3 regions of the Saxibacter everestensis genome follow, and region 1 is predicted to be linked to each of the others. Evidence: predicted binding sites of a transcription regulator. Region 1 holds the regulator's gene; each other region holds the start of a gene.
What was found. The regulator LexA, encoded in region 1, represses DNA repair genes until DNA is damaged. The targets are predictions, from matches to a motif close to TCGAACANNTGTTCGA.
Positions count from the first base shown of each region.

Region 2: a site for LexA is predicted at 4,637-4,652, ahead of imuA' (DnaE2-dependent mutagenesis accessory factor ImuA'). Genes of this name have one in related genera too.
Region 3: a site for LexA is predicted at 1,796-1,811, ahead of ruvA (Holliday junction branch migration protein RuvA). Genes of this name have one in related genera too.

Region 1 covers NZ_CP090958.1:1,029,439-1,037,134, reverse strand. Annotated here, with positions in the region: gene hisH (imidazole glycerol phosphate synthase subunit HisH) at 1-568, opposite strand, end outside; gene LWF01_RS05080 (hypothetical protein) at 568-1,218, opposite strand; gene hisB (imidazoleglycerol-phosphate dehydratase HisB) at 1,215-1,835, opposite strand; gene LWF01_RS05070 (histidinol-phosphate transaminase) at 1,832-2,944, opposite strand; gene LWF01_RS05065 (LysM peptidoglycan-binding domain-containing protein) at 2,954-3,310, opposite strand; gene lexA (transcriptional repressor LexA) at 3,787-4,464, shown strand; gene LWF01_RS05055 (helix-turn-helix domain-containing protein) at 4,476-4,772, opposite strand; gene map (type I methionyl aminopeptidase) at 4,839-5,621, shown strand; gene LWF01_RS05045 (ATP-dependent DNA helicase) at 5,623-7,581, opposite strand; gene hflX (GTPase HflX) at 7,690-7,696, opposite strand, start outside.
Region 2 covers NZ_CP090958.1:1,670,403-1,678,098, reverse strand. Annotated here, with positions in the region: gene LWF01_RS08065 (type B 50S ribosomal protein L31) at 238-495, shown strand; gene thiD (bifunctional hydroxymethylpyrimidine kinase/phosphomethylpyrimidine kinase) at 649-1,476, opposite strand; gene LWF01_RS08055 (aldo/keto reductase) at 1,621-2,442, shown strand; gene LWF01_RS08050 (tRNA (cytidine(34)-2'-O)-methyltransferase) at 2,485-2,952, opposite strand; gene LWF01_RS08045 (APC family permease) at 3,042-4,472, shown strand; gene imuA' (DnaE2-dependent mutagenesis accessory factor ImuA') at 4,663-5,478, shown strand; gene LWF01_RS08035 (DNA polymerase Y family protein) at 5,475-7,157, shown strand; gene LWF01_RS08030 (error-prone DNA polymerase) at 7,187-7,696, shown strand, end outside.
Region 3 covers NZ_CP090958.1:1,838,908-1,846,603, reverse strand. Annotated here, with positions in the region: gene LWF01_RS08850 (NUDIX hydrolase) at 1-318, shown strand, start outside; gene LWF01_RS08845 (YebC/PmpR family DNA-binding transcriptional regulator) at 342-1,100, shown strand; gene ruvC (crossover junction endodeoxyribonuclease RuvC) at 1,110-1,709, shown strand; gene ruvA (Holliday junction branch migration protein RuvA) at 1,866-2,462, shown strand; gene ruvB (Holliday junction branch migration DNA helicase RuvB) at 2,462-3,538, shown strand; gene yajC (preprotein translocase subunit YajC) at 3,724-4,287, shown strand; gene secD (protein translocase subunit SecD) at 4,370-6,337, shown strand; gene secF (protein translocase subunit SecF) at 6,338-7,399, shown strand; gene LWF01_RS08810 (RelA/SpoT family protein) at 7,420-7,696, shown strand, end outside.

The DNA of each region.
Region 1 (7,696 bases):
CACCGGACTTCTCGGGGTGGAACTGCGTTGCGCTCAACGCGCCGTCCTCGACGGCCGCCACAAAGCGCTCGCCGTGCTCTGCCCAAGTCACCGACGTATTATCGGGAGCTTGGGTGGCGGCATAGGAATGCACGAAGTAAAACCGTTCCGAACCAATTCCATCGAACAACACCGAGTCGGTGGGCGCTTCGACCGTGGCCCAGCCCATGTGCGGTACAACGGGCGCCGCCAGCCTGCGTACCGTTCCAGGCCAAATACCAAGACCTGTGCTTTGCTCGCCGCCCTCGACCCCCTCGGTGAAGAGCACCTGCAGGCCGACGCAGATTGCCAGCACTGGCTTCTGGTCAGCGAGCCGATCCGCAATCAGCCTGTCTCCGCCCACCCTGCGCAGATCGGCGACCACCGAGGAAAAAGCTCCCACCCCGGGGATCACCACGCCATCGGCGGCCATCGCTTTGTCGACGGACGGTGTGAGTTCGACCGAGGCACCGGTGCGCTCCACTGCACGGAACGCAGAACGGACGTTGCCCGAGCCGTAATCGAGCACCACAACCGATGGGCTAGTCATCAGGTTTTCCCTCCGCGCAGCAGCCGCATCGCCCGCCAGGCCGCCGCGGCCGTCAGGAGCGCGGTCACGACTGCGCCGAACCACGCCGTCGAGTTGCCGGCGACGGCGATGACCACAAATACGATCAGCAAGACGAAGGCGAGTAAACCACCGAGTAGCCAGAGCATCGCGGTTCGCGCAGTCCTCATCCGCTCCGGACTCATCGTCGCGGCGCTCGCCTCTAGCCGGCTCATCGACCTGGTGTCGATACTGCCCGATACCTCGGCGGCCTCCACGCTTCCGAGCAGCACCTTCTCCAGGACATCGGGCAATTTGGACAGCGCCAGGCCAGCCGGAACATCCGCCTCGTGCAGTCCGCGACGCCACTGTGAGGAATCGATCTGGCCACCGTCACGGACCAGGAGCAACACTTCGTTCCGTCCGGAAAGCTTCGAGAGGCTGGCAGCCTGTTCGCGGGCCAGCTCTAGATCTGGTTCGGCAACCACCACGGCATTGAAGTCACCCACCGGCACAACATGACCGTGGATCTTCGCCAACACGCAGGCCGCTGCCAACTGGTCAGCCTTTGCGAACGGCGTGAGGACGACGACCCGGTTGTCGCGCGCGACTCGCCCATTTTCAGCGACGCCAGGATCGGTCTCGCCGCTCACAGCGCGCCCTTCGTGCTGGGAATGCCGGTGACGCGCGGATCCGGTTCGACTGCCATCCGCAATGCGCGGGCCAACGCCTTGAACTGGGCCTCCACGATGTGGTGGGGATCGCGGCCGGCCAGCAGGCGAAGGTGAACCGCAATACCCGCATGCAGCGCAAGTGACTCGACGACGTGCCGAGTCAGTGAGCCGGTGAAGTGACCGCCGATCAGGTGGTACTGCTGGCCTTCGGGCTCTCCGGTGTGAACGACGTAGGGACGCCCGGAGACGTCTACCACAGCTTGGGCGAGAGCCTCGTCCAACGGAACGGTTGCATCGCCAAATCGACGGATTCCGGCCTTGTCGCCGAGCGCATCCTTCAGCGCGTCGCCGAGCACGATCGCGGTGTCCTCCACCGTGTGGTGCGCGTCAATATCGGTGTCGCCGTGTGACTTGACCGTCAGGTCGATCAACGAGTGCTTCGACAAGGCAGTCAGCATGTGGTCGTAGAACGGCACCGAGGTCGAGATGTCGGAAACACCTGTTCCGTCCAGGTTGACGCTGACGGAGACAGTGGACTCGCTGGTGACCCTTTCGCGGGTCGCCCGTCGGACGCTGACTGTGGTGTTGGCACTCACTGCGGTGTTTCTCCTAGGATTTCGCCCAGCGCATCGAGGAAAGCGCTGGTCTCGGCTTCGGTGCCGGCATTGACGCGGAGATGCCCCGGGATGCCGACATCGCGGATAAGGATTCCGCGATCGAGCAGACGCTGCCATACCGTGTGTGCGTCGGACAGCCCCCCGAACAAGACGAAGTTCGAGTCGGAGGGAAACGGGCGAACGCCGAACCGCGGAAGCGTCTGCACAATTCTATCCCGCTGCGCCTTCAGGGCTTCCACGTTGCCAAGCAGCTCGTCGGAGTGATCCAGCGCCGCACCGGCGGCCGCCTGAGTGAGAGCCGAAAGGTGGTACGGCAGCCGGACCAGCCGGATGGCATCAGTCACCGCGGGATCGGCGGCAAGATAGCCTACGCGCGCCCCGGCGAGCGAGAACGCCTTACTCATGGTGCGCGAGACTATGAGCCGCTCGCGGCCCGGCAACAGCGTCAAAGCCGATCGGGTTCCGCTACGAGAGAACTCCGCATAGGCCTCATCGACAATCACGATTCCCGGAGCGACATCGTAAATGGCTTCGATCGTGGCGAGATCCAGCGCGGTGCCCGAGGGGTTGTTCGGCGTGCACAGGAAGACAACATCAGGCTGAAGTTCGGTAACCGCCCTGACGGCGTCCTCCCGATCGACCTGGAAATCGGCATCGCGATCGACGGCCATCCATCGTGTTGAGATGCCCTGGCTGATGATCGGATGCATCGAGTAGCTGGGAACAAAGCCCAATGCGGTTCGGTCGTGTCCACCGAATGCCTGCACGATCTGCTGAAGCACTTCATTGGACCCGTTCGCGGCCCAGATATTGTCCGCGGTCAGTCTGTGCTCGTCATCCAACCCCGCATTGAGGTACTTCGCCAGCTTCTCCCGAAGCGCGGTGAACTCGCGGTCGGGGTACCGATTGAGCGTGCGCACCTGGGCGGCAACGGCTTCAACGATGGCCAGGGCGACCGATTCCGGAACTGCATAGGAGTTCTCGTTCACATTCAGGCGGACATTGACATCCAGCTGGGGGGCGCCGTACGGCTGGCGGCCACGCAGGTCGTCTCGAAGCGGAAGATCGTTAAGGGATGCTCTAGTCACCCCTAAAGTTTACTGGTACTCCGGAATCGCCAGACGCTGGCCGGTCCGCACCACGGTGCCGTCCAACTGGTTCAGTTCGACGATTTTGGTAATCGTGTCGCGCGGGTCGGAGTTCGGGGCCGCTTCGCTTGCAATCCCCCACAGCGTCTGACCGTCCTGCACTGTGACGTACTCAACCACCTCTGCGGTGGAAGAATTTGCCTGAGCCTCGGCATGAAACAGCATCCCCGAGACAACGCTGAACGTGGCAGAGAGCGCAAGCACTGCGCCAATCAGAACGAGCGCCGCCAGCACGGACATGACCAGGCGACCGCGGCGATTTAGTCGAACACCGGCGAATCCGGTTGCTGCAATCGTTGAACTCATCTGTCCAATCTCCTTTGTGCGTCGTATCGAGCTGCCAGTCGAACCATCCAGCGGTCGAACGTCTGTTCGATAGAAGGTATGTACTATTAGTACCACCCGATTCGAACACTTGTCCACAGTTATTCGAAAATTCCTCGAACAAACGTTTGAATCCCGGCGTCCGTTTGACTAGGCTGGGACTACACCGGCTGGCTGCCGCGGTTGTACGTTTCTTAGCTGACCTCTTACTTGGTCTTCTACTAGGCACAGCCTTACAGCCAGCACTGACAGTCACTCCGGTTCCGCGCTATGGCGGTCCCCGCAGCTTGGGGAAACGGGCCGGTTGACTGGCAGGCCGGACGCAGATACGAGCCAGCAGCACCGACAGATGAGGATCTCCCGTGACGGACTCAGAGAAGCCAAGCCGAAGGATCGGCCGCCCCCGCAACGACGAGATCGACTCCGATATCGCTGACGCCAGAGCCCGTACCGAAAGCATGCACGGCCTCAGCGAAGCCTCGGTGCACGAACTGCAGGACGTGCCGAACTTCCGCCGGCTCACCGCGCGTCAGCAGTTGGTCCTCGAGACCATCCGGCATTCGGTGGCCGTCCGCGGCTATCCGCCAAGCATGCGCGAGATCGGCAAGGCGGTCGGCCTGGCCAGCCTCTCCAGCGTTGCGCACCAGCTGAGCCAGCTCGAACGACTGGGGTTCCTGCGCCGGGACCCCAAACGTCCGCGCGCCATCGAGGTGATGAACGCCAGCGACTTCGAGGTGCCTGTCTCGGCGGAAACATCGGCCAACACGACAATGGTGCCGGTGGTCGGCCGAATTGCCGCCGGCGGTCCGATCCTCGCGGAACAAGCCGTTGACGATGTCTTCGCCCTACCCCGCCAGCTCGTCGGCAACGGCGAGTTGTTCCTGCTCAAGGTGGTCGGCGATTCGATGATCGATGCCGCTATCTGCGACGGTGACTGGGTGGTCGTCCGGCAGCAGCCGACGGCGGAGAACGGTGAGATCGTCGCCGCCATGCTGGACGGCGATGCGACCGTGAAGACGCTGAAGCGGGACGGCAAGCACATCTGGTTGTTGCCGCATAACCCATCGTTCGAGCCGATTAACGGCGATGAGGCGACGGTTATGGGCCGTGTCGTAGCGGTACTGCGCAGCGTATAGTCAGCACGGTTTTAGCCCGCGCGAGCCGCACTGACTGGGGCGTTGCCTATTCGGGCCGACTGTTCGGGCTGGTTGATCTCGGCCCACACCGCATCTAGAGACAGGCCGAGGACGTCAGCGATCGCAGCGATAGTTGGGAAGGCAGGGGTCGCCACCCTGCCCGTCTCGATCTTCCGGAGGGTCTCCGGTGAAACGCGTGCGTCGAGCGCGGTCTCGAGCATCGAGCGCTCTCCCCTGGTTCGACGCAACAGGGCACCAAGGCGCTCTCCGCGCTCGACCTCTGCTGGAGTGAGCGGCAACCTGACCATGGATCCAATTCTAATACCGGGATAGTATGACCGGTATAGTTATTGGCTGCATGAGAAGGATTCCGCATGATCGAGATACTGAACGCCACCGAACTGGCACAGGCAAAGGCCACTGGCGCCCTGGTCGCCGACATTCTGCAGTCACTGAAGAACCGCACCACGATCGGCACGAACCTCCTGGACATCGACCGCTGGGCCGCGGCCATGATCGTCGAGGCCGGAGCGCAGTCCTGCTATGTCGACTACGCGCCATCCTTCGGACGCGGGCCGTTCGGCCACTACATCTGCACGGCCGTCAACGACGCCGTGCTCCACGGACTGCCACACGACTACACGCTTGCCGACGGCGACCTGCTGACACTGGACCTCGCCGTCTCCAAGGGCGACGTCGCTGCGGACTCCGCCATCAGCTTCGTCGTGGGCGAATCGAAGCCGCCGGAGAGCGTCGCGATGATCAGCGCCACCGAACGCGCACTGAGCGCAGGGATAGCCGCTGCCGGACCCGGGGCCCGGATCGGCGATATCTCCCATGCCATCGGCTCGGTGCTCAGCGAAGCGGGGTACCCGATCAACACCGAGTTCGGAGGTCATGGCATCGGATCAACGATGCACCAGGACCCGCACGTGGCGAACACCGGAAGACCCGGCCGCGGGTACAAGCTGCGCCCTGGGCTGCTGCTCGCACTGGAGCCATGGGTCATGGCGGACACCGCCGAACTCGTCACCGATGCCGACGGGTGGACGCTCCGAAGTGCGACCGGCTGTCGCACAGCCCACAGTGAACACACGATCGCCATCACCCAAGACGGAGCCGAAATCCTCACCTTGCCGAGACGGACGCAGCCGTGAGCTATCCGGGCGCGTCGAGCCGTGTGAGCGCTCCACGCACTATTTCCGGATCTGTGGTCGCCCAGAGCTGAGGCAGTGAGGCCCGGAGGAAGCCGCCATACCTCGCGGTCGCCAGCCGGGAGTCCAGGATCGCCACCACGCCACGATCGGTGCTGGTCCGAATCAGTCGACCGGCTCCCTGGGCCAGCCGGATCGCGGCATGGGTCGCGGCAACTGTCATGAAGCCGTTCGCGCCACGGGAGGCGGCTGCCTCGGTGCGCGCCGAGGACAGCGGGTCGTCGGGGCGGGGAAATGGAATGCGGTCGATGATGACGAGTCGGCAACTATCGCCGGGCACGTCGACGCCCTGCCACAGCGAGAGCGTGCCGAATAGGCAGGCGGACCGGCTCGCGGCGAACCGGCGGACCAGTGTGGGTGTCGCATCCTCCCCCTGGCACATGATCGGCACCTCGACGCGGGTACGCATTTCGGCCGCTGCCGCCTCCGCGGCACGGCGGGAGGAGAACAACCCAAGCGCTCCGCCTCCGGAGGCGTTGATCAGCTCTGCTATCTCACTCAGGACGTCCTCGTTCATCCCACTGCGGCCGGGCGGCGCCAGGTGTTTGGCGACATAGAGAATGCCCTGCCGTGGATAGTCGAACGGCGAGCCGACGTCCAGACCCTGCCATGCCGGGGCGCCATCGCCCAGCAAACCGAGCGAACCAGCCACAGCGTCAAACGTCCCGCCCAATGTCAGAGTCGCCGAGGTCGCGACAACAGTCCGCTCGGCGAAAAGACCGGCCCGCATCTTGGCCGCGACCGACAGCGGGGCGATATGTAATGAGACGGTCTCCTGGTCCCGGAAGGTGGAGCGTTCCACCCAGACCACATCGTATTCGGTGCGCTCCAGCACTCGCTCACCTAGTTCGAAGACTTCCTGAAGCCTCGCCCTGGTGACCTGCCGCCCGGCGTTCGCCGTCTCCTTCGACTCCCCCGAGGTGTCGGCCAGTGCCGCCCTGGCGGCATCACGCACCGCGGTGACCGCCATACCAAGTTCGTCGGGCAGGCCGCGGCGGAGCAGCCCGGCAGGGCTCTCCGCCAGGGCCTCGGTGAGCTGCTCGGCGGCCCGGTCGAGCTGACCGGCCGATGCCGCAGTGTTCTTGCGCACGGATGACGCTGCGGTGCCCACCATCGCACTGGTCAGGCGGCCGGCAAGCGCAGAGGTGACCCGGTCCATCAGCTCGTGCGCTTCATCGATGATCACGCTGTCATGTTCGGGCAGAATGTTGGGCTCACCGAACGAATCGATGGCCAGAAGCGCATGATTTGTCACGACGACGTCGGCGTCCGCCGCCAGCGCCCGGGAACGTTCACTGAAGCAGGCGTCGGCGACCGGGCACTTGGCTGCTCCAAGGCAGTCGAACGCGTTCACCGAAACCTGCGACCAGGCTCTTTCGCTGACACCGGGAACCAATTCGTCCCTGTCTCCGGTCTCGGTTTCGGCGGCCCATTCGCGCAGCCGTTTCACTTCTTCGCCGAGCTTGCTGGAGCCTGCGGCACCAGCTGCCGGCGGTACATGCGGGCTGATGTCGGCGCCGAGGTCGAACAGCATCCCGGCGGAATCATCCGGGTATCCGCCGTCGAGCTTGTGCTGGCACAGGTAGTTTCGGCGACCCTTGACCAGAGCGATGTTCGGTGGCCGGGAGACCTTGCCTTTCAATGCCTTCACCAGGCGAGGAAGATCCCGGGCCACGATCTGGGACTGCAGGGCAAGCGTTGCGGTCGAAATCACCACTGGCGTGCTGGTGGCCAGGGCATGTTCGATGGCGGGCACCAGATAGGCAAGGGATTTTCCGGTGCCGGTGCCGGCCTGGACCAGCAGGTGCTTGCCGCTGCGCAGTGCGTCGGCGACTGCATCGGCCATTTGCTCCTGGCCGGGACGGCGGGTGCCGTTGACGGCTTCAACCGCAACGCTGAGCATGTCCGCGACGGGGTCGTCCTTGGTGGCCGCCTGGGAGCGCTTCGCATTCAACGATTCGCCGTCACTGTTTCCCACTGGAGAAACTCTAGTCGACTTGAGAGCGGCCGGTTACACC
Region 2 (7,696 bases), 640 kb from region 1:
GCGGCAAACGGGTCACGACAGGTCCCGGGGTCCAGACCGGAGCACCCCTGCGCCGGTGTGTCGGACCGGGAACTCGCGAAGAGCACAGGCACTCGGCTATAGTTGGGCGTTGGCAGACAGCCAGGATTTGGGCCTTGGCCGGTCGGATATACGCAGATCAGCCTCCGCGCGCAGCGTGGATGACGCTATTTCGTCTTCGACACCAAACCCTCAGAGATCTTAGATAAGGACACTCACGTGAAGAATGACATCCACCCGAGCTACGGACCGGTAGTCTTCAACGACCTCGCCTCGGGCAATTCGTTTCTGACCCGCTCAACCGCCACCAGCGACAAGACGGTCGAGTGGGAGGACGGCAACACCTACCCGGTCATCGACGTTGAAATCTCCTCGGAGAGCCACCCGTTCTACACCGGCAAGCAGCGCATCCTGGACAGCGCCGGTCGCGTCGAGCGCTTCAAGGATCGCTACAAGGGATTCGGCAAGAAGGGCTAATTCGGCTCGCACAATTGCGGCTTAGCTCGTATATATCAGTGAAGGGACCCACCAGTTGGTGGGTCCCTTCACTGATTTGTATGTGCAGGGGCGACCTCGCCGGCTATTGCCGCGGGGGCGGCCAGTCCGCCCCCTCAGACACAACCAGTCCCGCTATTGCCGCTGGACGTTGACGTCCTCCGACGGCGACAGCCGGGCCGCTGCGTGGTAGACGGAGTCGACCGACGACGCATTGGAAATGTGCCCCGCGATGGCATGTGTGACGAAGGCCTTGGCGCGCTCGACGGCCGTGCGCACGTCCGAGCCCAACGCAAGCTCGGAGGTGATCGCAGCAGCCAGTGAGCAGCCCGCTCCGTTGACCATCAAGTCGCCAAGCTTCGGCGAGGTGAACACAGTGAACTCCTCGCCGTCATAAAGCACATCGACGGCCTGGTTGCCGGCCAACCGGGCTCCGCCTTTGACCATGACAGCCTTGGCGCCGCGCGAGTGCAACTCACGGGCCACATCACGCATCTCGTTGACCGTGTCGATGCTTTCTGCGCCGACCAGGGCGGCGGCTTCCTGCAGGTTCGGCGTCACAACCGAGGCCTGAGGCAGCAGTTCGTCAAGGAATGCCTGCTTCAGGTCGACCATCATTCCCTGGCCCTTGCAAACCAGAACGGGGTCGAGGACATATCTCACGCCCTCCGCCCGATGCAGCGCGGCAGCAAGCAGGGTCACAGTTTCTGTACTGCCGAGCATGCCCGACTTCACGCCGTCGAACGCGTGCAGGGCGAAGGCGCTCGTCAGCTGCTTCTCGATGACGGCGCTGTCAACGAAATCAATGTCGTGGTGGAGTTCGTTGGCCGGGTCGTATGTCACGATCGATGTCAGAGCCGTGGTGCCAAAAATTCCGTGTTCTTCGAAGACCTTGAGGTCAGCCTGGATGCCCGCACCACCTGAGGTGTCCGAGCCGGCGACTGTCAGAGCGCGCTTAACCAAGGTGTGCCGTCCTTTCTAGAGATAACTTCCCTAATTATCGCGCCTCAGGGAATCGTGCGCGGACGGTGGGGGTTGCACGAATGAGACCGTTGTCGCACATGGTTGACTGGACGGGCAAGACAAACGATGAGCTAGGAGAATTACGTGTCACACGTTCCACACATTCGGTTGAACAACGGCGTGGAAATGCCGCAGCTCGGATTCGGGGTATGGCAGGTCGGCAACGATGACGCGAACGATGCGGTGGCCAAAGCTCTTGAAGTTGGATATCGCGCCATTGACACCGCTGCCGTATACGGCAACGAAGAAGGGACCGGAAAAGCGATTGCCGATTCCGGGATTGATCGTGACGAGCTCTTCATCACGACGAAGCTGTGGAACGACGATCAGGGTGCAGATACCACTTTGCCTGCGTTCGATGCCAGCCTGGAACGGCTGGGGCTCGACTACGTCGACCTCTACCTGATCCACTGGCCGAAGCCGAAGCTGAACCGGTACGTCGAAACTTGGAAGGTCCTGGAAGACATCGCGGCCAGCGGCAGGGCCAAGGCTATCGGGGTCTCGAACTTCCATGCTCAGCATCTCACCAGGCTGCTGGCTGAAACCGACATCGTGCCGGTGGTCAACCAGATCGAACTTCATCCGAACCTGACCCAGCGCGAACTTAAGCAGTTCAACGAGTCACGGGGAATCGCCACCGAGGCCTGGAGTCCGCTGGCTTCCGGCGCACTGCTGGGTGATCCGTTCCTGACGCAGCTTGCGGAGAAATACGGAAAGTCACCGGCCCAGGTGATCATTCGCTGGCACCTGCAGGACGAGAATATCGTGATCCCGAAGTCGGTCACCCCGAGTCGGATCAAGGAGAACTTCGAGGTCTTCGACTTCGAACTCGCCGACGCCGATGTCCAGGCGATCACGGCCCTGCACAATGGAGCCCGCACCGGCTCGAACCCGGACGAACTCTAGAAACAGTCGGGTATTGCGCCTGACGTGCTTCGACGCGTGGTGTCAGCTGGCTCCCGGATAGCCATGCTGGCGCCACGCTTCGTATATGGCAATCGATGCCGAATTGGCGAGATTGAGCGAACGGCGGCTCGGCAGCATCGGGATCCGTACCCGCTCGGTCACCTGTTCGGCGCACTGCACCTCGTCCGGAAGTCCGACCGACTCGGGACCGAAGAGAAAGACGTCCCCTGGTTGGTAGGAGACATTCGCGAACGACGTCGTCGCCGAGGTGCTGAAAGCGAAGACCCGGCGGCCCGGACCTAGGGCGAGCCACAGCGCTTCGATATCCGGATGCACTGTGACGTGCGCCAGGTCATGATAGTCAAGGCCGGCACGTCGTAGCTTGGCGTCGTCAAGCGAAAAGCCGAGCGGTTCGACCAGGTGCAGGTCGATGCCGGTCACGGCGGCGAGGCGGATGGCATTGCCGGTATTGCCGGGGATCTCTGGGGTGTGGAAAACAACGGTAAACATCGTCTCTGAGTCTAGGCGCTGACGACACAGCCGATTTCGGCAGCGTTAGGGGCTGGACAATTGGGCGCTCGGAAGCCACCGTTAGGTGCATGGCAAATGCAACCCCTCCCTCCTCAGCCGTCCCACAGGACGGCACATCCCCAACGTCGGGCGATAAACCCGAACTCAAGCGGGTTATGGGCCCGAAGCTCCTTCTGTTGTTCATCGTCGGAGACATCCTCGGCACCGGAGTTTATGCGCTTACCGGAAAGGTCGCGTCCGAAGTGGGCGGTGCCGTTTGGCTACCATTCCTGTGCGCGTTCATCGTCGCGATCCTGACCGCATTCAGCTATCTCGAGCTGGTGACCAAGTACCCGCAGGCCGCCGGTGCCGCCCTGTACACCCATAAGGCATTCGGTCTGCACTTCCTGACCTTTATGGTGACCTTTACGGTGATGTGTTCGGGCCTGACGTCGGCCAGCAGCGCATCAAAGGCGTTCGCCGCCAACTTCGTCAACGCATTCGATATTGGTTGGAGCGTCGATGGCGGCGGCGTGCTGGCCGTAGCCCTGTGCTTCATTCTGTTGGTAGCGCTGGTGAACTACCGTGGCGTCGGGGAAAGCGTTAAGGCAAATGTGGTTCTGACCCTCGTCGAGCTCTCCGGTTTGTTGATCATTATCTTTATCGGCCTGGTCGCGCTTGGCCAAGGCAAAGGCGAGCCGGGACGTCTGCTTGAATTCGCCGTGCCGGAAGGCGAAAGCCCCTTCATGGCGGTGACTGCGGCGACCGCTTTGGCGTTCTTCGCTATGGTCGGTTTTGAGGATTCGGTCAATATGGCGGAAGAGACCAAGAATCCATCGAAGATTTTTCCGAAGATGATGCTGCTCGGATTGTCGATCACGGGCGTGATCTACATCCTGGTGTCGATTTCGTCGGTAGCCCTGGTTGCACCCGCAGAGCTGGGGGAGGGCGACGCCCCGCTGCTCAAGGTGGTTGCCGCAGGTGCGCCGGCGTTCCCGATCATCATCTTCGCGTTCATCACAATGTTCGCGGTGGCCAACTCCGCGCTGATCAACATGCTGATGGCGTCCCGGCTACTCTACGGAATGGCAAAGCAGGGAGTGCTTCCCTATAAGCTCAGCGCCGTGCATCGCAGCCGACGCACACCCTGGGTTGCCATCGTCGTGACGACGGCGCTGGCTGTCGGCCTGATCGCGTTCAGCGATCTGGAGGCGCTCGGCGGAACGACCTCGCTGCTGCTGCTCGCCGTCTTCTCCATTGTCAATATCACGGTGCTTGTGCTGCGCAAGGACCCGGTTGACCACGACCATTTCAGGACACCGACGATTATCCCGATTCTCGGCTTCATCTTCTGTGCGTACCTGGTCACGCCGCTTTCCGGCCGGGCCGCCGCGGACTACAAGGTGGCAGGCGTCCTGCTCGCTGTCGGGCTGGTGCTCTGGCTGTTCACCTGGATGTGGCGGGTGGCTTCACACCGGAAGGGCACCGAATCGCCATCCGCGCGATTCGAACCTAAGTAGATTCAAACCTGAATAGTTCGCTGATCGGCCGGGGGATGTTCCCCCGGCCGATCCGCTGTCCTGGCCGATGGCTCCTCGGCTTGCCTGCTGTCCCGGCCGATGGCACGGCTTGGCTGGGCGGCGCCTCGGCCGCCGGCTGACCTCTCCTCGCTCACTTGCCACCTTCGAACATGTGTTCGATAATTAAAGGGTGTCCATCTCAGTCGCGGAACTCAGCAGGCAGTTTGGGCTGTCGACCGCCACGGGGCCGCTGGCAGCAGAAAAGACGCTGCCGGTCAATCAGACTCTGGCGCCTCTGCTGGGTTCTTCGGGCCTGCGGCGCGGAAGTTCACTGAGCGTCACCGGTACGGGGTCGTTGTCCCTGGCCATCGCCCTTGCAGCTCAAGCCTCGAGTGAGGGCTACTGGTGCACCGTACTGGGACTGCCCGGCCTGGGGCTGGGTGCAGTTTCCGACCTGGGCGTCGATCTCGAGCGGCTGGTCTGCGTGCCGGACCCAGGACAGGACTGGCTGCGGGTGCTCTCAATTCTGGTCGAATCCGTTGACCTGCTCATTGTCCGGCCGCCGGGCGTTCCACCACCGGCCCAGCTGAACAGGCTCTCGGCGAAGCTGAGGGAACGAGAGGCAGTGCTGATCGCGATGAGCAGCTGGCCGGGCAGCGATACCCGGTTGAACGTTGTGGATCAGACCTGGCATGGCCTCGAGAACGGCCATGGCCGACTATCTCGGCGGAATCTTCGGGTCCGCGCGGAGGGCAGAGGTGGCGCCAGGGATTCGATTGCTTCCGTCTGGCTGCCGAACCGCGGTGGTGGGATAAGTGCGGCGGTTGCGGTGGACTCTGACAGCGTCGGCACAGCCACAGCCACAGCTGGCATGACGGGCGTCGGCACAGTCACAGTCAGCACAACCACAGTCGCAGCCAGCACAGTCGCAGCCGGCACAGTCAGCGCAGCCACAGTCGCTGCATCGAAAAGAACCTCGCGCCGCCACCCCCGGATACTGCCATGACTGAGCCCCGGGTCATCGTTCTGCTCTGTCCCGATTGGCCTGTTGTGGCGGCGGCGGTCGAGGCCAATATTTCAGCGCATCGGCCGGTTGCTGTCATTTCCGGAAACGAAGTCGTGGCTTGCTCCGCAACTGCCCGCAGCGCGGGGGTGGCACGCGGGCAACGCCGTCGACTGGCCCAGCTTCGCGCGCCTGACCTGGTGATTCTCGACCCGGACGACGATCGGGACGCCCGGCTTTTCGATCCGGTCATTACTGCCAGCGAGCACATTGTCGCCCAGGTGCAACCCATCCATCCCGGGATTCTGGCAGTCGGCGTCGAGAGTCCCCGGCAGTATTTCGGCTCGGAGCTGGCGGCAACGGAGAAACTGCTCACCCACCTCACCGACAGCACTGGTTACGAAATAATGGTCGGAATCGCCGACACGATATTCGCTGGCACCATCGCCGCCGCGAGATCGGCCAGGGTTCAGGCCGGCGGCACTGCGGACTTCCTGGCACCGCTGCCGATCGACGAGCTGATCCGTCCGGAGGTGCCTGCCTGGACCAACCGCTACGAGCTTGTCGATCTGTTGCAGCGGCTTGGCCTGCGCACACTTGGCGCCTTTGCTGCGCTGTCCAGCACCGAGGTGGCTAACCGTTTCGGTCCCGATGCGATGCTGGCTCATCGGCAGGCCGGCGGTCTGCCAGGTTTACCCATGGCAGGCAGGCGACCGGAGACTCCGCTCGTGGTCGAGAGACTTCTTGACCCGCCCGCGGACCGAATCGATAGCGCCGCGTTCGCTGCGATTTCCCTTGCCGAGGAGTTCCTGCAGCTGGTGCATGCCCGGGGGCTGGTCTGCTCACAGATCCGGGTAGAGGCACGCACGGATGGCGGCCAGTCCACTGTAAGGGTGTGGCGTCACGATGTGTCTCTGACCGCCCGGGACATTGCCGATCGCACTCGCTGGCAGCTGGACGGCTGGCTGAGTTCCTTCAGCCGGAACAGAAAGCGCGGCGGTTCTCGCAGTGGCCCTGACGCCGGTCCTGGCGGTGGCGCCGGCAGCGGTCCCGGTCCTGGCGCCGCAGCTGATGCCACTGACGAAGCCGACCGGGACGAAGCCGGCTCCGCCATCGTGTTGCTTCGGCTTGAGGCGGAAGAAGTCAGCACGCCTGGTTCCTGGCAGCACACCGTTTTCGACGATAAACGCGAGAACGATGAAAAGGTCCGCCGTACTATCAGCCGGGTGCAGGGACTTATCGGTGCCGGTAAGGTCCTCAGCGGATCCCTGCAGGGAGGCCGCGATGCCACCCAGGAGAACCTGTGGACACCTTGGCAACAGCCCGCGGCGAGCCTGCTGCCCCGGAAAGCTCCCTGGCCTGGCCGCCTGCCGAGCCCGCACCCGGTCCGGCTCATGCACGAGGAAGTCAGGGTGCTGGATCCCCGGGGCCGTTCGGTGACGGTCGGCATTGCCGAAGGCCTGAGTGACCGTCCCGCGGTTTTACTGCGCCTCGATGACAAGGACCGGCCGTTCTCACTGCCGGTGGTTTCCTGGTCTGGGGCATGGCCGCTGGAAACCCAGTGGTGGGATCCGGACGCTGCGCGCCGTCGTGCCCGGCTGCAATTCATTGTGCAGACCGGCGAGGCTTTCCTGCTGACCTGCGAGTCCGGCCGGTGGTGGATCGAGGGCTGTTATGAGTAGCCGCGTCATGTCCAGAGAACGGAACCGCGATGGAGTTCAATAATCCACGCGTCCCGTGGTCGGAACTTGCCCGGAAACTCGGCGATAAACCGGGCCGAAGCACTGAAGCCCGCCGCACCGACGCCCGAAGCACCGAAACTCGGCACACCGAAACCGGCCGCCCCGACACACCAGCCCAACGAGCGGTCGACGGTGCCGACGGCAATGACGCACCGGCCTGGTCACGGCAGCGTGAACCCTATCCGGAGCGGGTGCGGCGATCCACGCCTGCTGCTACCCGCGGGCGAACAGGACGAGTGGCTTACGCCGAGTTGCACGCCCATTCGAACTTCAGCTTCCTGGATGGCGCTTCCCACCCGGAACAGCTGGTCGAGGAGGCGGCAAGACTCGACCTCGAAGCCGTCGCGCTCACCGATCACGATGGGTTCTACGGTGTGGTGCGTTTTGCCCAGGCGGCCCGGACACTTGGCATGCCAACGGTTATCGGTTCAGAGCTCAGCCTCGGGTTACCCGCGCGGCCGCAGGGAGAAAAAGATCCA
Region 3 (7,696 bases), 810 kb from region 1:
GTCGCCGAGGAAACCGGATTGCGACTGGACCCGGCCGAGCTCGTGGGGCCGGTATGCCGGCGCAGCGCGGAGTTCAGGTTCATCAGCAAGACAGTGCGCCAGCGCGAGGAGTTTTTTCTTGCACGGGTTGACGGCGACTATGATTTCAGTGCTGAAGGCTGGACGGATATCGAACGCCGGACGCTCGGAGAATTTCGCTGGTGGTCGCTTCCGGCAATCGCCGCATCGGAGGAAACTATCTATCCCTCCGAACTCTGCGCGATTCTCGAACCGCTGCTCGCCGGCGGCTGGGACGGGAATACCAGGCACATCAACTAGAAGCTAGAGGAGACGGGCGGACAATGTCGGGCCACTCAAAATGGGCAACAACCAAGCATAAGAAGGCGGCCATCGATGCCAAACGCGCCAAGCTTTTCGCCAAACTGATCAAGAACGTCGAGGTGGCGGCCCGGGTCGGCGGCGGCGATATTAGCGGCAACCCGACGCTGTACGACGCGATTCAGAAGGCCAAGAAGTCGTCTGTCCCGAACGACAATATTGACCGTGCGGTCAAGCGCGGGTCCGGCGAGGATGGCGGTGGCGCCGACTATCAGACCATCATGTACGAAGGCTACGGCCCGCAAGGAGTGGCGCTGTTGATCGAGTGCCTTACCGACAACCGCAACCGCGCGGCCTCCGACGTTCGCCTAGCTGTCACTCGCAACGGCGGCAACATGGCCGATCCGGGATCGGTGGCATACAACTTCAGCCGCAAGGGAGTCGTCGTGGTGCCGAAGGACGGCACCTCCGAGGACGAGGTCCTGGAGGCCACGTTGGAGGCCGGAGCAGAGGAAGTCAATGACGACGGCGCCCAGTTCGAAGTGCTCAGCGAGGCCACCGACCTGGTCGCCGTGCGCACGGCGTTGCAGGATGCCGGCATCGACTACGACTCGGCCGAGGCATCGTTCGTGCCATCCGTCGAGGTGCCGCTGGACGCCGATGGCGCCGCCAAGGTCTTTCGGCTGATCGACGCGCTCGAGGACAGCGATGACGTGCAGAACGTCTACACCAACGCCGACATCTCCGACGAGGTCCTCGCCGCACTGGAAGACGACGAGTAGCCGGCGGCGATGCGGGTACTCGGCGTCGATCCCGGCCTGACCCGATGCGGACTCGGCGTGATCGACTCACTGCCAAGCCGGCGCGCAACCATGGTTGCGGTCGGTGTGCTCCGCACGGACAAGAATTCGTCCGTGGACGTTCGGCTCGGTGAACTGGCCGAGCAGTTCGACCAGTGGCTTGACGACTATCGTCCGGATGTCGTCGCAGTAGAGCGCGTCTTCGCTCGGCACGATGTCTCCACCATCATGGGCACGGCACAGGCGTCCGGCCTCGCCATCGGCCTGGCCGCACGACGCGGTATCCCGGTTGGTATGCACACGCCGAGCGAGATGAAGGCGGCGATCACCGGTTCGGGGCGCGCCGACAAGGCGCAGGTAACCGCGATGGTCACCCGGATTCTCAAGCTGGACGCCCCACCGAAGCCGGCCGACGCTGCGGACGCGCTCGCCCTGGCGATCTGCCACTTGTGGCGGGGCGCGGCGGTCGGATCGTCGACGCCTGGAGCGGCGAAGGATCTGCCCGACCGGCTCGGGCTCCGACGGGAAGGCTCCGGGCTGACCCGCGCACAGCAGCAGTGGGCGCAGGCGCTGAAACAGACGCGCAAATAGCCGCCACACCGCGCATCGGTGCCGCCACGCCATCGGTGCCGGCCGCGGGTCGGTACCGGAAATGTCGGAGTCCCGCGCTAGGGTATTAGTACAAGTGTTCGTTCGGAAAGCCTGCCGACAGCGCTGACGGATCTAAGTAGGGATGGGATTGCGCGCGTGATTGCTTCTGTGACCGGAGTAGTAGCAAGCCTGCGGCTGGACGCCGCGGTGATTTCGGTGAACGGCATCGGAATGCTGGTTTACGCCGCGCCGGGAACCCTGGCCGAGCTGCGGCTGGGCAGCGAGGCGACACTGTCGACCTCCCTTGTGGTCCGTGAGGACTCACTTACCCTTTACGGCTTTTCCGACGACGATGCTCGGGACGTGTTCGAGACGTTGCAGACGATATCTGGCGTCGGGCCCCGGCTCGCCCTGGCGATGCTCGCCGTGCACGCCCCGGACGGGCTGCGCAGAGCGGTGATCGACGGCAACCTCACTGAACTGATGAAGGTACCCGGCGTCGGCAAGAAGGGTGCGCAGCGAATTGTGCTCGAACTCGGGGACAAACTTGGTATTCCGCGTGGCATCGGTCTGCCCGGAGTTCAGACGGCGATGCCGAGCGCCAAGGAGGAGCAGATAATCGATGCGCTGATCGGCCTCGGCTGGAATCAGAAACAGGCGGCAGAGGCCACCAAGACGGTCGTGGACGGTGCCGGCGAGGAGTCCGTCGCCGTGCTGCTCAAGGAAGCGCTCAAGGAACTTGGCCGCCGCTGATGGAAACTGACGGATCATTCGAAGTCAGCCTCGGGGGCTCCGAGTTGACCGGTGCCGAATCGCAACGGCTCACCTCGGTCAACGCGGATTCCGTGGAGCGGGCAGCCGAAGCTGCGCTCCGTCCGAAGGGCCTGGGGGAGTTCGTCGGCCAGGCGAGCGTCTGCGACCAGCTGTCTCTCGTGCTCGAGGCGGCGCAAGGCCGTGGCCGGGTCCCGGACCACGTCCTGTTATCGGGTCCGCCCGGGCTGGGCAAGACGACGCTTGCAATGATCATTGCAAGCGAACTGGGTTCGCCGTTGCGTTTGACCTCGGGTCCGGCCGTGCAGCATGCGGGCGACCTGGCCGCAATTCTCTCCTCGCTCGAAGAGGGCGAGGTGCTTTTCGTCGACGAAATCCACCGGATGGCCCGCGCAGCCGAGGAGATGCTGTACGTCGCGATGGAAGACTTCAGGGTCGATGTGGTCGTCGGAAAAGGGCCGGGAGCTACCGCGATTCCGTTGGAGATCCCGGCATTCACCCTGGTTGGAGCCACCACGCGCTCCGGCCTGCTGCCGGCGCCGTTGCGCGACAGGTTCGGCTTCACCGGACATCTTGACTTCTACAGTTCGGATGACCTGGTTCATGTGCTGCATCGCTCCGCGAAACTGTTGGGTATCGAGGCCACGGCTCGAGGCACCGAAGAAATTGCCACCCGATCCCGCGGAACACCCCGTATCGCCAATCGCCTGCTGCGACGGGTTCGTGACTGGGCCCAGGTGCGCGGCGAGGGCATCGTCGACCAGAAAGCAGCCAAGGCCGCCCTCGCTGTGTACGAGGTGGATATGCGTGGCCTGGACCGCCTGGACCGCGGAGTTCTGGAGATTCTGTGCACCCGTTTCGGCGGGGGACCGGTAGGTTTGAACACCCTGGCGGTCTCCGTCGGCGAAGAGCCGGAAACCGTGGAGACTGTGGCGGAGCCGTTTCTGGTCCGCGAGGGCTTCATTTCCCGCACTCCGCGCGGCCGGATCGCGACGGCGGCCGCCTGGAAGCACCTCGGGCTGAATCCGGAGCGCGGGGACAACCCGCTGCCACTGTGATCGGCTGTCCGTCCCGCGGTTATTCCTTGACTTCACTCTCAGCGAAGTACCAGTTCGCCGTGAAAGTATGCATCTGAGGCCGGGCTCACTTAGACTCGGTCGGTGACGTTGTGTGCGAACCGACGTTAAATCAGACATTCGCGGCGTAGAGAACGCCGCACATCGAAAGGCTGTGAAGTCCCACCGTGGAAATTCTACTTGTCGTCGTTCTGGGCGGTCTGCTCATCTTCATGATGTACAACTCCCGCCGCAAGCAGAAGGCGCAGCAGCAGGAAATGGCCACCAAGCTAGGTCCGGGCGCCGAAGTCATGACCACGTTCGGCGTTTTCGGCACCGTCATTTCGGTGAATGAAGAGACAAACGAAGTCTTACTCGAATCCGGTCCAAGCACCACCCTTCGCATTCACAAGCAGGCGATCGGCAAGATCACCGAGGCTGCCTCGGTCCACTCGACACATGACGACGCGGCAGTGGACGAAATCGATGTCCAGGTTCCGAACGACGCTTCGGGCCTGAGCGAAACCGAACCGGAGTTCGGCAAGCGTGCGGACACGACTAATGGTGTCGACGCCAGGGATAACGCTGTTCAGGACGATGTCGACGTCCGTGACGACCTGGTTGTCGAAGGCGACGTCGTTGAAAGCGATGACGCTGCCAAGACGAACCGTCCGGTGGACGGTACCGTCGAGTCGCCTCGCAACGCCGATTCGGCTCGCGACGCTGACTCGGACTCAAACGACAAGAAGTAGCGTCCTGCCGGCCGCAGGGCCGGACCAGACCAGGCGACGAGCGGGCAGTGCTGCTGCCTACTGAACGAGAAGAGATTGTTCGTTGGCATCATCAACTTCCGGCACACGCCCGGGCCGGAGCTTTATCGGGCTCGCGGTCATCACCCTGGTGCTGGCTGCCGTTCTGACCGGTGGCGTGATCTGGGGAAAAGCGAGTGCGTCGCCTAAGCTTGCCCTCGATCTGGAGGGCGGCACCTCGATCGTGCTGGCGCCGCAGCTTTCCGGCGGCCAGGAGATCACCAAGGAGCAGCTCGACCAGGCGGTGGCGATTATTCGCCAGCGCGTGGACTCGACCGGGGTCTCGGAGTCGGAGGTCACGACGCAGGGTGGCCGCAACATCGTGGTCAACATTCCCGGGAATCCGGACGAACAGACCCGGCAGCTGATTCGGTCTTCGGCCCAGCTTCGCTTCCGGCCGGTACTTGTCCAGGGCGCGCCGGGACCGGCAGGGGCCACCGAGCCCGCCGAGTCGGAAAAAATTCCCGAAGACGTTCAAAAGCAGATCGACGAACTGAATAAGGGCAAGACGCAGGAACCGAAGCAGGACGAGAAGTCCGACGCCCCGTCGGGCGGTGGCAACGCGACGCCGGATGCCGGTGGCAACGCCACACCGGATGCCGGTGGCAACGCAACCTCGGACTCCAAAGACGAGCCCAAGCCAAGCGAGCCCGCACCGGAAGACGGCGGGATCAACGTTCCCGTGCCGGAGGACACGCCAAAGACGAAGCCGAGTAACGGCTCGGACATGGCCTGGATCACCGATTCCATCGCCGCTAAGTACTACGCGCTTGACTGCACGAAGGAAGAGAACCGCACCGGCGGTTCGCTCGACGCCGCGGACACCGCGCTCGTCGCCTGCTCGCAGGACGGCTCGGCCAAGTACATCCTGGGGCCGGTGGAGATCGAAGGCCAGCACATCAAGGATGCGAGCCAGGGATACAAGTCGACGTCCTCCGGTCAGCAGACCAGCGAACCGGTGGTCAACCTGGAGTTCGATCGGGAAGGCACCGATCAGTTCCGTGAAATCACCACCAGGCTGACCGGTCAGCAGCCTCCGCTGAACCAGTTCGGCATCGTGATGGATGGCAACGTGATCTCGGCACCGAGCTCCGAGGTGATCATCAGCGACGGCAAGGCCGAGATCAGCGGTAGTTTCACCACTGAATCGGCGCAGACTCTCGCCAACCAGCTGAAGAACGGCGCGCTGCCAATCTCCTTCAAGGTGCAGACCGAGCAACAGATTTCGGCAACCCTGGGTTCCGACTATCTGGCGAAGGGCCTGTTGGCCGGAGTGATCGGCCTGCTGCTCGTCGTGGTGTACTCGCTGTTCCAGTACCGGACGCTCGGCCTCGTGACGGTCGCCAGCCTGGCGGTCGCCGGCGTGCTGACCTATCTGCTGCTCTGCCTGGTCGGCTGGCGGTACGGCTATCGGCTGTCGCTTGCCGGTGTCGCCGGTGTGATCGTCGCCATCGGTATGACCGCTGACTCGTTCATTGTCTACTTCGAGCGGGTTCGCGACGAACTTCGTGGCGGACGCGGTCTGGTGTCGGCAGTTGAGATCGGCTGGAACCGTGCCTCACGCACGATTTACGCCTCAAAGAGCGTCAACCTGCTCGCCGCCATCGTGCTGTACGTGCTCGCGGTCGGCAGCGTCCGTGGTTTCGCTTTCACGCTCGGCCTGACCGTGCTGATCGACGTGCTGGTCGTGCTGCTGTTCACCCACCCGATGCTGCAGCTGCTGGCGAAGACGAAATTCTTTGGCCAAGGACATCCCTGGTCCGGGCTGGACCCGCGACGGCTGGGAGTCAAGAAGGCCCAGTACCGCGGTGCGATGGGCTTCGACTTCGACGAGGCGAAATCCAAAGCAAAGAAGAAGAACACCGGTGCGGCGGCCGAGGCCGAACGCCGGATGACGATCGCAGAGCGTCGCGCCGCGGCAGAAGCCGGCACGGCCGATTCGTCTGCAACCGATGCCGACAAGGTGAGCGCCTCCAGCTCGAAGGAGTCCTAAATGGCCAGCTTTTCCAACTGGGGCAACGACCTTCACAGCGGTAAGCGGTCGATCCCGTTCGTCGGCCGTCGGAAGCTCTGGCTGACCATCAGCCTCGCGTTCGTAATCCTGTCGGTCCTGGTGCCGGTGTTTCGCGGCGGGTTCAATCTCGGTATCGAGTTCCGTGGTGGCTCCGAGTTCCAGATCGCCGACGTCAAGGACACTTCGGCAGAGCTTGGCCAGAACGCGATCCGCGAGGTGCTTCCAGAGGCCGAGCCACGGCTGACACCCACCTCGGACACTGCGGTGCGAATCCAGACCGAACAGCTGACCGACGACCAGATGCAGCAGGCCCGGGAAGCGCTTGTCGCGGCCTACCAGGTGGAGAACGGCGACGTGACGTCATCGTTCGTCGGACCGGCCTGGGGCCAGGACGTCACCGAGAAGATGGCCCGCGCGCTGGTCATCTTCGTGGCCCTGGCCGCTATCGGCATGGCCCTGTACTTCCGCACCTGGAAGATGTCGGTCGCCGCGATGGTCGGCCTGCTGCAGGTGATGATCGTGACGATGGGTATTTACTCCGCGACCGGCTTCGAGGTGACTCCTGTCGCTGTGATCGGATTCCTTACGGTGCTGAGCTTCGCGCTCTATGACACCGTGGTGGTGTTCGACAAGATCCGTGAGAACACCCAGGACTTCCAGCGCAACACCCGGCAGAAGTTCAGTGACATGGTCAATCTCGGTGTCAACCAGACAACTGTGCGTTCGATCAACACGTCAGTTGTCAGCGTCCTCCCGGTTGCGGCAATTCTGTTCATCGGGGTCTTCGTCCTTGGTGCCGGCACGCTGACCGATATCGCCTTGTCGCTGTTCGTCGGCACCATCATCGCGGCGCTCTCGACGCTGTTCGTCGCATCGCCGTTGTACTCGCTTCTCCGCAGCACCGAGCCTGCCGTCAAAGCGCAGGAACGCAAGGTCGAGAAGACCCAGGCCGATGCCCGGGATAAGGGTACGGGGAACACCACGACGCAGGCTAAGGTTAGGTCTAACAAGTCTTCGAAGAAGGCCGAGGCAAGGGCTTAACAGATCCTGGGAGGTGCATGATGGCTGACACCGGAGCACGAACCACAAACAACTCAGCCGACCAGGATGCGCCCGGGCCGAAGTCTTCGAGCTATTCGCCGGGCAGGCGCGACCGGGCCCTTGCCAGGCTGGCCCGACTCGCTGGGCGGGGTTCGGCCGGGCAGTCGCCTATGATCGAACCCCTGATCCGCGCGATCAGGATGAACCACCCCAAGGCTGATGTCGGTGTGGTTCGCAGGGCCTACGAGGTCGCCGCCGCCGCGCACCGTGGTCAACGGCGTAAGAGCGGCGATCCAT